One region of the Kitasatospora sp. NPDC001540 genome, then DNA from elsewhere that is predicted to be linked to it. Evidence: riboswitches for the same ligand, from Rfam matches in the RefSeq annotation. Region 1 holds a riboswitch; the other holds the start of a gene.

Region 1 (5,743 bases):
GCGAGAGTGGACCCAAGGCGAAGTCGCTACCCGTGTGAACGCCCGGATCAAGGCCGCGACAGGACGCGACAGGGCGATTGACGCCAACGTGATCAGCCGATTAGAACGTGGCGTGATCACGTGGCCGGAGCAAGAGGTCCGCGACGCCTTGCGCGGAGTCTTCGGCGTGGCCACGAACACAGAGCTGGGACTGTTCCCGAAGAGGACCCGGCGCGACCGCGAGGAGGTGAGTGAGTCGAAGCGCCGCGATTTCCTGGCCGTCTCCCTGGCGGGCATCCTGCCGGACGTGATGCCGTCACCAACTGTCTTAGGGATGAAGGATGTTGACGACATCGCCGAACGCACCTTCGCTCTAGAGGAGTGGGACCGGCGAAGCGGAGGGTTCGCTACACGCCATCTCGCCTTCGGCGAGCTACGAAGCGCTGTCGATCTCACCAAGTCCTCGATGGGACCGCGCGTCCGCGACCGGCTGTGCGGCCAGATCGCCAATCTCGCCGACCTCGCGGCGTGGTCGGCGTTCGACGCGGGCCAGAGCGCACCCGCACGCAGTACGTTCGGACTCGGCATCAAGGCCGCCCAGGAGGCCGGCGACGATAGGCTGCTATGCCACGTCGCAACCGGTCTCGCCCGCCAGGAGATCGCCGAGCGCAAGTCGAAGGACGCCGTTGCGCTGGCGGACATGGCCATGGGCAATGTTCCGCTGTCAGCGCTTGCGATGATCGCAGCGGTGAAGGCGCAGGCGTACGCCCTACAGGGCGACGAAGCCGAGGTGATGCGCCAGATCAGCCTTGCGGAGTCGATCTACAGCCGTGTCACCGACCTCAGCAGCGAACCCCGCTGGATGTGGTACTTCACCCCGCACAAGCTGCACGGCAAGACCGGACACGCGCTCTACCTGCTCGCCACCATCAAGGGGAAGCCGGTCTCCGACCTTGTGTCCCGGCTCCGCCGGGCCGTTGACTCCCAGACGTCCAACCGGGCCCGCTCGAAGGCGATCGACACCGCCCAACTGGCCACGGTGCTCTACCGCCAGGGCGCTCGGGACGAGGCCGAGCACTACGCGCGCACCGCTACCGACCTTTCCACCGTGGTCCGCTCCGCACGGCTGGATGCCGCATTGGCAGAGATGAGGAGAGCCCAATCATGACCATCGAAGACGTGATCAAGGAAGCCGCTGCCCGTGGAGTCACGGGACTGCCCGAGCCTTCCCGGTTGACACACGTCCGGGTGTGGCCGGGTGCGTCGCAATGGGTCGGCGAGGTCGGCGAGCCGCCCCACAACGAGACCGTGGGCGAGGGCATGTTCGACACCAGGGACGAGGCCCAGGAGGCCGCGTTGAAGGCCGTCGCTGACAGCCGGTCCTTGTTGGTCGCGCTCTTGCCAGCCGATCTCGTGGCGACCGCCGACGAGTGGCCGGAACCGATCGTGAGCGCCTGGGACGCCTGACGCACGTCGAAGCGCTGCCCTGGGAAGCCCCCTCTTCCTCCCAGGGCAGCGCGGTATCGGAGACGGCGGATCAGTCGGCGAGCGGGAGGTAGACCCGGTTGCCCTGAGCCGCGAACTCCTCTGACTTGGCCTGCATGCCAGCCACGGCCTCAGCGTCGTACTCGGTGTTCACGGCCTTGTCGCCGTACAGCTCTGTGATGCTTTTACTGATCTTCATCGAGCAGAACTTCGGCCCGCACATGGAGCAGAAGTGCGCGGTCTTGGCGGGTTCGGCGGGGAGGGTCTCGTCGTGGAAGGCGCGGGCGGTCTCCGGGTCGAGGGCCAGGTTGAACTGGTCCTCCCAGCGGAACTCGAAGCGGGCGTCGGAGAGGGCGTCGTCCCAGGCCTGGGCGCCGGGGTGGCCCTTGGCGAGGTCGGCTGCGTGGGCGGCGATCTTGTAGGTGATGACGCCGGTCTTGACGTCGTCGCGGTCGGGCAGGCCCAGGTGCTCCTTGGGGGTGACGTAGCAGAGCATCGCGGTGCCCCACCAGGCGATCATCGCGGCGCCGATCCCGGAGGTGATGTGGTCGTAGCCGGGCGCGACGTCGGTGGTCAGCGGGCCGAGGGTGTAGAACGGGGCCTCGTCGCAGATCTCCTTCTGCAGGTCCATGTTCTCGCGGATCTTGTGCATCGGGACGTGCCCGGGGCCCTCGATCATCACCTGGACGTCCTTGGCGCGGGCGATCCGGCCGAGTTCGCCGAGGGTGGTGAGTTCGGCGAACTGGGCCTCGTCGTTGGCGTCGGCGATCGAGCCGGGGCGCAGGCCGTCGCCGAGCGAGAAGGTGACGTCGTAGGCGCGCAGCAGGTCGCAGAGCTCCTCGAAGTGGGTGTAGAGGAAGTTCTCCTGGTGGTGCGCCAGGCACCAGGCGGCCATGATGGAGCCGCCGCGCGAGACGATGCCGGTCTTGCGGCGGGCGGTCAGCGGGACGTACCGCAGCAGGACGCCCGCGTGCACGGTCATGTAGTCGACGCCCTGCTCGCACTGCTCGACGACGGTGTCCCGGTAGACCTCCCAGCTGAGTTCCTCGGCCCGGCCGTCGACCTTCTCCAGCGCCTGGTAGAGCGGGACGGTGCCGATCGGGACGGGGGAGTTGCGCAGGATCCACTCGCGGGTGGTGTGGATGTTGCGGCCGGTGGAGAGGTCCATGACGGTGTCGGCGCCCCAGCGGGTGGCCCAGGTCATCTTCTCGACCTCCTCCTCGATGGAGGAGGTGACCGCGGAGTTGCCGATGTTGGCGTTGATCTTCACCAGGAAGTCGGTGCCGATGATCGCGGGTTCGACCTCGGGGTGGTTCACGTTGACCGGGATGACGGCCCGCCCGCGGGCCACCTGCTCGCGCACGAACTCCGGCTCCAGGCCCTCCCGCAGGGCCACGAACTCCATCTCGGGGGTGATCAACCCTCGCTTGGCGTACGCGAGTTGGGTGACGGCGACACCGTCGCGGGCGCGCAGTGGGCGGCGCGGGCGACCGGGGAAGACGGCGTCCAGGTTGCGCAGGTCGCCGCCGCGCGGGGCGGTGTGCCGGATGCCGTCGTCCTCGGGCCGGGCCGCGCGGCCCTCGTACTCCTCGACGTCGCCGCGCTGGCGGATCCAGGGGTCGCGCAGCGCGGCCAGGCCCCGGCGGACGTCGGTGGGCTGCGACGGGTCGGTGTACGGCCCCGAGGTGTCGTACAGCGGGACGGTGCGCCCGTCGGTGAGGTGGACCTCGCGGTAGGGCACCCGCAGGTCGGGGCGGCTGCCCTGGCGGTACGCCTTGCGCCAGGCCGGGGTCGGGTACCCGGTGGCGGACGGCTGGTGGGCGGACGGCCGGTCGGCCGACGGCTGGTGGGCAGACGTGTGCTCGGTGAATGCGGTCATGCGACCTTCAACTCCCTACGCCGGCATTACCCGGTCAGGTTCCTGCGGTCGGCGCAGCAGGTGGTACGCGGGCCCGCGTACCGTCAGCGCCCTCTCAGCCCGGTGCTCCGAGCTCCCGTTCCGCGCAGGGGCGTGCGCCGCCTGCGTTCGCCGACCACGGTAGGGCACCGGACGGGCACCGGTCCAGGGCGCCGAAACCGGTACGGACGCGCACGGTGTTGAGTAGGCTGCCGCGCGGAACACGCGTTCGACCTCGACCGACCGGCCGGGCGGCACCTTGACGCGACGTCAACTTCAGCCCCCGGGACCGGACTCCACTCACCAGGGGGTTCCCGCACCGTGCGCAGCTACCGAGTCCTGGCCGCTTCGGCCGTCCTCACCGCAGGTTTCCTGGCACCCCTCGCCCTGGGCACGGGCGCCGCCACCGCGGTCGCTCCGGCGGCCGTCCCCGCGCCCTGCGCCAACGGCGTGATCAGCGGCGGGCTCACCGTCAGCTGGCCCGAGTACCAGGACGGGGCGGGTCTGCCGGTCGTCATCGGCACGCCGGGCGCGGAGAGCGCGCTGGAGTTCACCAACCGGGACTCCCGGGACGTGCCGGGCGTCCTGGTGAACTTCCGGGTGGAGTCGCTGGAGTTCAACGTCGAGGTGCCGCTCGGCGTCGAGTACGAGCTTCCGGGCACCGGCACGTGGAAGGCCGTGCCCGCGTGGAAGGACGACGGCAACGGCGTGATGAGCTTCGCCGTCCCGGACGCGTTCACGGTGCCCGGCAGGAGCACCGTCAAGCTCGGCCTGCGGATCTCCGCCCCGGGCAACGCCGTGGCGGACATCGGCGAGTACCACTTCTGGTGGGGCGCCGGCCCCCAGCAGGTCCTGGACAACGACAACGACACCTGGGTCGACCGGCCGAGCCCCTGGAAGAGCGGCGACCCGCAGCACCCGGAGGGGACGTGCACCCAGTTCGGCGTCGGCGGCCTCGGCCACGTCGCGGTGTACTCGACCGCGCCCTCCCCGACCCCGACCCCGGTCGAGCCCTCCCCGACGCCCACCCCGACCGTCACCGTGACGGCCACCGCGACGACCACCGCCACCCCGACCGTCACCGCGACGGCGACGGCCACCGCGACGGCCACCCGCACCACCGTGCAGGCCGCCCCGGTGCCGGAGCTGGCCGAGACCGGGGGCGGCGGCAGCGCGCTGCCGCTGGCGCTGGGCGGCGGTGCGGTGATCGCGGTCGGCGCCGGGATCCTGTTCGCGCTGCGCCGCCGGAGCGGTGACCACAGCTGACGTCCGGCACCGGCGGCCCGCCCGGGGGGAGCGTTCCCGGGCGGGCCTCCGCTGTTCACACCGGCGCCCCGAGGGGGAGAATCCCGATGTGATCGGACTGGTGGGGCGGGTGACGGGACGGATCGGCGCGGGCCTGGTCGGCGAGGTGATGGTGCACGTCCCCGAACGGCTGGGCACCGAGGCGTTCCTGGCGTACCGGGCCGTGCCGGGCGAGCCGCTGCAGCCCGGCACCATGGTGGTCGTGGTCGATTACCAGCCACCGCGCACCGTGTACGTCGAACCCTTCTGACCCCTTCCCACCAACCGCGGGCAAACCCCCTGCAACAGTTTCGGGACAGTGCGGGTCACCACCGCCGCACCCCCTTCCCCCGCGATCACGACAGGCGCAGAATGCGGCTGCCACCGGGTTCCGCGCCCACAACTGCACCACCCAGCGCAGCCACGGACCGGTGTGCCACGAAGGGGGAGATCGCGATGCTGATCGGCATCGTCGGAGCAGTCGCCGCAGGATTCGTCCTGCTCGTCCTGCTGTTCAAATTGATGTGGCGCGTCGCCGAGCCCAACGAGGCCCTGGTCATCTCGGGTTCCAAGCACGGCGAGGGCCTCGGCTTCCGCGTGGTCACCGGACGGGGCACCTTCGTGGTGCCCGGCGTCCAGGTAGTCCGGCGGCTGTCGCTGGACCTCAACGAGGCCGCGCTGGACGTCGAGTGCGTGACCTCGCAGGGCATTCCGGTGCACGTCAAGGGGGTCGTCATCTTCAAGGTCGGCGACGACCCGGCGTCGATCGCCAACGCCGCCCGCCGCTTCCTGGACCAGCAGAAGATGATGGGCCAGCGGGTGCACAACGTGTTCGCGGGCCACCTGCGCTCGATCGTCGGCGGGCTGACCGTCGAGGACATGATCCGCGACCGGGAGCGGCTCACCGGTGAGACCCGCTCCGCCTCGGGCATCGAGATGGAGAAGCTCGGCCTGATCATCGACTCGCTGCAGATCCAGGAGATCCTGGACCCGACCGGCTACATCACCAACCTGGCCGCGCCGCACGCCGCCGCCGTCCAGCGCGACGCCCGGATCGCGGCCGCCGAGGCCGACCGCCGGGCCACCGAGGCCGAGCAG
Region 2 (5,743 bases), 250 kb from region 1:
CGCCGTTGTACTTGTCGTTGCGCAGGACGCCGAGGATCGCGTAGACGGGGGTGCCGTCCTTGATCAGGGTCTGCGCGACCCACTTGGCCTGGTTGATCGGGATGGCGAAACCGAGGCCGATGGAGCCGGCCCGGCCGGTGCCGCTGGTGTTGGACTGGATCGCGGAGTTGATGCCGATCACCGAGCCGGAGGCGTCGAGCAGCGGGCCGCCGGAGTTGCCCGGGTTGATCGAGGCGTCGGTCTGCAGGGCGTTCATGTAGGAGGCCTGCGCGCCGGTCTCGTCGCCGGAGGCCACCGGGCGGTCCTTGGCCGAGATGATGCCGGTGGTGACGGTGCCCTCCAGGCCGTAGGGGGCGCCGATGGCGATGGTGGCGTCGCCGATGGCGACCTTGTCGGAGTCGCCGAGCGGCAGCGGGGTGAGCTTGTCGGTGGGCGGGTTGTCCAGGCGGACGACGGCGACGTCGTAGCCCTGGGCGCGGCCGACGACCGAGGCGCTGTAGGAGGAGCCGTCGGAGAACTTGACGGTGAGCTTGCCGCCGTCGGCGGCGGGGGCGACCACGTGGTTGTTGGTCAGGATGTGGCCCTCGGTGTCGAAGACGAAACCGGTGCCGGTGCCGGACTCGCTGGAGCCCTCGGCCTTGATGGTGACGGTGGACGGCAGCGCCTTCGCGGCGATCCCGGCGACGGACTCGGGGGCCCGGTCGAGGTTCTGGTGGGTGTTGCCGACCGTGACGGTGGTGCTGTTGTGGCTGGCGCTGCTGCCGCCGTTGCCCCTGCCGTTGTCGGTGACGGAGGCGCCGATCGCGCCGCCCGCCAGGCCCGCTACCAGGGCGACGGCCGCGACCAGGGCGATCAGCGAGCCGCGCTTGCGCTTGCCGGGGCCGCCCGCGCCGGGCTGCGGGACGGTGCCCCAGGGCGCGCCGGGCCCGCCGCTGCCGGCGCCGCCGGTGGCGTCCCCGCCGGTCGGGTGGCCCCAGCCGCCGACCGGGTGGCCGGCGCCGAACGGGTGCTGCGGCTGCTGCGGGGCGTTCGGGTCGCCGGGCGCGGCCTGGCCGCCGTCCTGGAGGACCGGGGCGGGCAGCGTCGGGGCGACCGCGGTGGTGGCCTCGTCCGGCCGGGCGTACGGGCTGGCCGGCTCGTCCGGGCGGGTGTACGGGTTGGCGGGTGCGGAGACCGAGCCGTACGGGTTCCGGAACGGCGGCGGCGCGTCCACCGGGGCGGCGGGGGCCGCGGCGGCGGGGGCCGCGGCGGCGGGGGCCGCGGCGGCGGCCGGGGCCTCGGGCACCTTGCCGAGCTGCACGGTCTGATCGGCCGCGGGCAGCACCGGCGGCGGAGCGTCCAGGTAGGACGGGGCGGGTGCGGGCGCGGGGGCCGGGGCGGGTGCGGGGGCGGCGGGCGTACCGGACCCGGCGGCCACCGCCTCGGTGCCGGTGGGCTCGGTGGCCTTCTCCGGCGGGGTGGTACCACTCGCGTGCTCGGTGCTCACGGACGACCTCCATCGCTGAACAGAACCTTCGGCCGCGAACCGCGGCGCCGGGGTCACGGTCCTCAACCTCGGGGCACAGTTTTTCCTATGCCGGATTCGGACACCGTAAGCGGCCCCCTGAAGAAATCATGAGAAGCCTTAGGCCGCCCTGACATGCCCACCGACGCACCCACCGGCGCACCCGCTGCCGGGCCCGTCGGCACGCTCGCCGACGTGCCCGTCCGCGGTCCCGCGATGCGGACGGTCGCACCCCCGGTCTTGGCGTTCCCCCGGTCGGAGGCTAGCCTGTCGCTCCTGTAAACCGAAGAACGTCGCGGGAGCTTGGACCAACCAGGCTGAGAGTGCGCCGGTTCGACCGTAGGGCATGGCGGTGACGCCACCACGGCCGAGGGGGCGCTGACCGCCGGAACCTGTCCGGGTAATGCCGGCGTAGGGAGTATCGGCCATGACGGCTGTTCCGTCTGCCCAGTTTTCCGAGCGCACCCCCGGGGCCGACCCCGAGGTGCCCGCCGAGGCGCGTGCCGAGGCCCCGCTGACCCTCGACACCGCCCCGCCGCGCACCCTGGACTTCCGGGCGCTGTTCGCGCTGTGGGCGAACCTCGGGGTGAGTCTGATCGGCTTCACCAGCGCCGCGACGGTGCTCGGCGAGTCCGGCCACGAGCTGGGCTTCGCCGCCGCCGTGACGGCGATCGTCGCGGGCACAGTGATCGGCACCGCGATGCTGGCGGTGGCGGCCCTGGTCGGCGCCCGGACCGGCGCCCCGGCGATGGCGGTGCTGCGCGGCCTGTTCGGCACCCGGCTGTCGTACGTGCCGACGGTGCTGAACATCGTGCAGTGCGTCGGCTGGGGCGTGTACGAGCTGACGGTGGTGGCCTGGGGCGCGCAGACCGTGTCCGGCACCGCGGGCTGGCGCTGGCTGTTCGTGGTGCTGGCGGGCGCGCTGACCACGGTGCTGACGATCTGGCCGCTGGGCGCGATCGCGGTGCTGCGCAAGTACGTGGCGGTCGCGGTGGGCGCGGCGATGGTGTACTTCACGGTGCAGTTCGCCCGGCAGGGCTTCCCGGACCCGGGCGCGGGCAACTGGCACGGCTTCCTGCGCGCGACGGACGCGGTGATCGCGGTGTCGGTGTCCTTCGTGCCGCTGGCCGCGGACTACACCCGGCACGCGCGCAGCTCGTCGAAGGCGTTCTGGGCGACGTTCTCCGGCTACTCGGTGGCCCAGGTGTGGTGCTACGTGCTGGGCGTGGTGGCGCTGCTGCAGTCGGGCGGGGACGCGGACCGGATCTTCGAGTCGTTCACCGGCGTCGCGGCGGGCTGGGCGTTCCTGCTGGTGCTGGTGCTGCGGGAGACCGACCAGTCGTTCGCGAACGTGTACTCGACCGCGATGTCGATCCACAACCTGCTGCCGCGGGTGGACCGCCGGGTGCTGACCGGCGGGATCGGCGTGCTGGTGACGGTGCTGGCGCTGCAGATCAAGGAGTTCACCGACTCGTACTACGGGTTCCTGGGCCTGATCGGCTCGGTGTTCGTGCCGCTGTTCGCGGTGCTGGCGGCGGACTACTTCCTGGGCGCGGGCCGGCGCGGCTGGAACCTGGCGCAGGACGCCCCGGCGCGCTGGTCGATGCTGCTGCCGTGGGCGGTGGGCTTCGCGGTGTACCAGTTGCTGGCCCCGTCCGGCATCGGCGACTGGTGGACCGGGTTCTGGGGGGACGTCCAGCGGGCGGTGCACTTCACCCCGCAGGCGTGGACCTCGGCCTCGCTGTTCTCGTTCCTGGTGGCGGCGCTGGCCACGCTCGCGGTGACGGCGCTGGAGCGCCCGGGGGCCGTCGGGCGCCCCTGAGCTGTTCACCCGCCCGTCGCCGCGCCGGTGGTCGGCGGCCACCGGGCGCCGCGTACGGTGGTCGGCGTGGACACCCAGCACAGCGCGGCCGGTTCGCCCGCCGCCCGGACGGACCGCGTCGAGCGCTCGGCGGTCAAGGTGATCGCCCACCGGGGCTCCTCGGCGGCGCTGCCGGAGCACACCGAGGAGGCCTACCGGCGGGCGCTGGAGGAGGGCGCGGACGGGCTGGAGTGCGACGTCCGGGTCACCGCCGACGGGCGGTTGGTGTGCGTGCACGACCGCACGGTGGCGCGGACCTCTGACGGGCGGGGCACGGTGTCGACGATGACGCTGGCTCAACTCTCCGCGCTGGACTTCGGCTCGTGGAAGCACCCGCAGGAGCCGCGCCGCAGCTCGGTGCTCACCCTGGAGCGGCTGCTGGAGCTGGTCGCGGACGCCGGGCGGCGGGTGGAGCTGGCGATCGAGACCAAGCACCCGGTGCGGTACGCGGGCCGGGTGGAGGCCGAACTGCTGCGGGTGCTGGGCCGGTTCGGGCTGCTGCCGGCCGCGCCGGAGGAGTCGGCGGTGCGGGTGATGAGCTTCTCCGAGCTGGCCCTGCACCGCGTCCGGCGGGCCGCCCCGGCGGTGCCCCGGGTGTACCTGTGGGAGCGGCGGCTGCCGGTGCTGGGCCGGACCAGGTCGCTGCCGGGCGGCGCGGCGGTCGCCGGTCCCGGCATCGAGCTGGTGCGGCGGAACCCGGGCCTGGTGACGGCGCTGCGCCGGGGCGGGCACCCGGTGCACGTGTGGACGGTGGACCGGCCGGAGGACGTCGAACTCTGCCTGGAACTCGGCGTGGCGGCGCTGATCACCAACCGCCCGGCCGAGGTGCTGGCCCAGCTCGGCCGCTGACCGCGCCGCCCGGCGGCGGGCGGCACCCGGGGCCCAATCGCGTGACAGAAATACCGAACGGGGTATTTCCGGGCGGTGTTTCCCGGCGATCACCGCCGCTGAACGTGAGGCACCCCTCACCTTTTGGCCGGAGTCCGGGCGGATGTCGTTAATACCGCCATCGGATCGTCGAACGTCCGTTTCCGACGCATTACCGGCGGGCATCCATCCCTCGGCAGAAGCTGAAGGAGGTCCGGGGGTGGCGTTGATGGTGGCGCGAGCTGTGCCAGTTCAGGCCGGGTCGACCTCATCGGCCATGGCGGTTCCGCACGGACCGGCCAGTGTTTCGACCGCGCGGCGCAGGCTGCGCAGCGATCTCGGCGACCGGTCGATACCGGAAGCGGTGATTGACGACGCGGTGTTGATCCTCTCCGAACTCCTCAGCAATTCCTGTCGCCACGCGAGACCGCTGGAGCACGACGACGACGCGGCCGACGAGGAGGCCGACGGCGGTACGGTGCTGGTGAGTTGGCAGATGCGCGGGGACGGCCTGCTGACCCTGGAGGTGACGGACGGCGGGGCGGCGACCCGGCCGGTCCCGGCCAGCCCCTCGGTGACGGCGCACGGCGGCCGGGGCCTGAGCATCGTCGGCAAGCTCGCCCGGGACTGGGGCGTGCGGCACGCACCCGGTCAGGTGACGGTGTGGGCGGAGCTCCCGGCGTTCGGGCAGGTCGCGGGCGGCGGGCGGCGGCGCAGCGCCTGAGCGGGGCCCGGGCGGGGCGGCCCGGGCGAAGTAGGCTGCCCGGAGCAACGTCCGACGTCCCCGGGAGAGCCGCACCATGGCCAAGAAGGCCGCGAAGAAGCAGCCCAGCCAGTCCACCGCCGTCGAGGGCGAGGTCCCGGTCGTCGGGGCGCGCGAGGCGTGCCCGTGCGGTTCGGGCCGCCGCTACAAGGCGTGCCACGGCCGCCAGGCGGCGCACGCGGTGCAGGAGTTGGTGCACCGCCCGTTCGAGGGCCTGCCGGGCGAGGCCGACTGGGTGGCCCTGCGCGAGCTGGTCCCGGCCGCCACGGTGCCGCTGACGCTGGCCGCCGGGGTGGCCGAGGAGGCCGTCGGCGAGGTCCCGTCGGTGACGCTGGCGACGGTGCTGCCGCTGGCCTGGCCGGCCCTGCGCCGCGCGGACGGGTCGATCCTGCTGGGCCTGCAGACGCAGTCCTCCTCGGGCGACCTGAGCCGTGACCTGGCGGACGCGCTGGAGCTGGCGCTGGCCACCGAGCCGGGCACCCCGGTGCCGGCCCGCCGGACCAACCCGGGCGGCCGCCGCCTGCAGGAACTGCTGGACACCACGGCCGCGTTCGTGCCCGAGGTGCACACCGGCTTCGAGTTCTGGCTGGAGGACGCCGAGACGGCGACCGGCGAGGTGGCGGCCTCGCTGGAGCGGGCCAACGCCTCCGCGATCCCGACCGAGAAGCTCGCCGGGGTGGACTCCGCGTACTGGTGCGGCACCCCGGACAAGAACCACCTGCGCTGGGTGATGACCGTCCCCGAGGAG

The links. Region 1 has a riboswitch for thiamine pyrophosphate ahead of thiC (phosphomethylpyrimidine synthase ThiC). Riboswitches for the same ligand answer to the same signal wherever they lie in the genome.
Region 2: linked by a shared signal. The riboswitch ahead of ACFY00_RS06900 (purine-cytosine permease family protein) and the one ahead of thiC (phosphomethylpyrimidine synthase ThiC) in region 1 are both predicted to bind thiamine pyrophosphate.

The regions. Positions count from the first base shown of each region.
Region 1 is NZ_JBIAVO010000003.1:122,743-128,485, forward strand. Features, by position in the region: gene ACFY00_RS05755 (hypothetical protein) at 1-1,147, shown strand, start outside; gene ACFY00_RS05760 (hypothetical protein) at 1,144-1,446, shown strand; gene thiC (phosphomethylpyrimidine synthase ThiC) at 1,517-3,343, opposite strand; TPP riboswitch at 3,339-3,472, opposite strand; gene ACFY00_RS05770 (hypothetical protein) at 3,683-4,627, shown strand; gene ACFY00_RS05775 (hypothetical protein) at 4,716-4,916, shown strand; gene ACFY00_RS05780 (SPFH domain-containing protein) at 5,102-5,743, shown strand, end outside.
Region 2 is NZ_JBIAVO010000003.1:372,713-378,455, reverse strand. Features, by position in the region: gene ACFY00_RS06905 (S1C family serine protease) at 1-1,486, opposite strand, end outside; TPP riboswitch at 1,790-1,941, shown strand; gene ACFY00_RS06900 (purine-cytosine permease family protein) at 1,932-3,326, shown strand; gene ACFY00_RS06895 (glycerophosphodiester phosphodiesterase) at 3,468-4,214, shown strand; gene ACFY00_RS06890 (ATP-binding protein) at 4,462-4,956, shown strand; gene ACFY00_RS06885 (DUF5926 family protein) at 5,033-5,743, shown strand, end outside.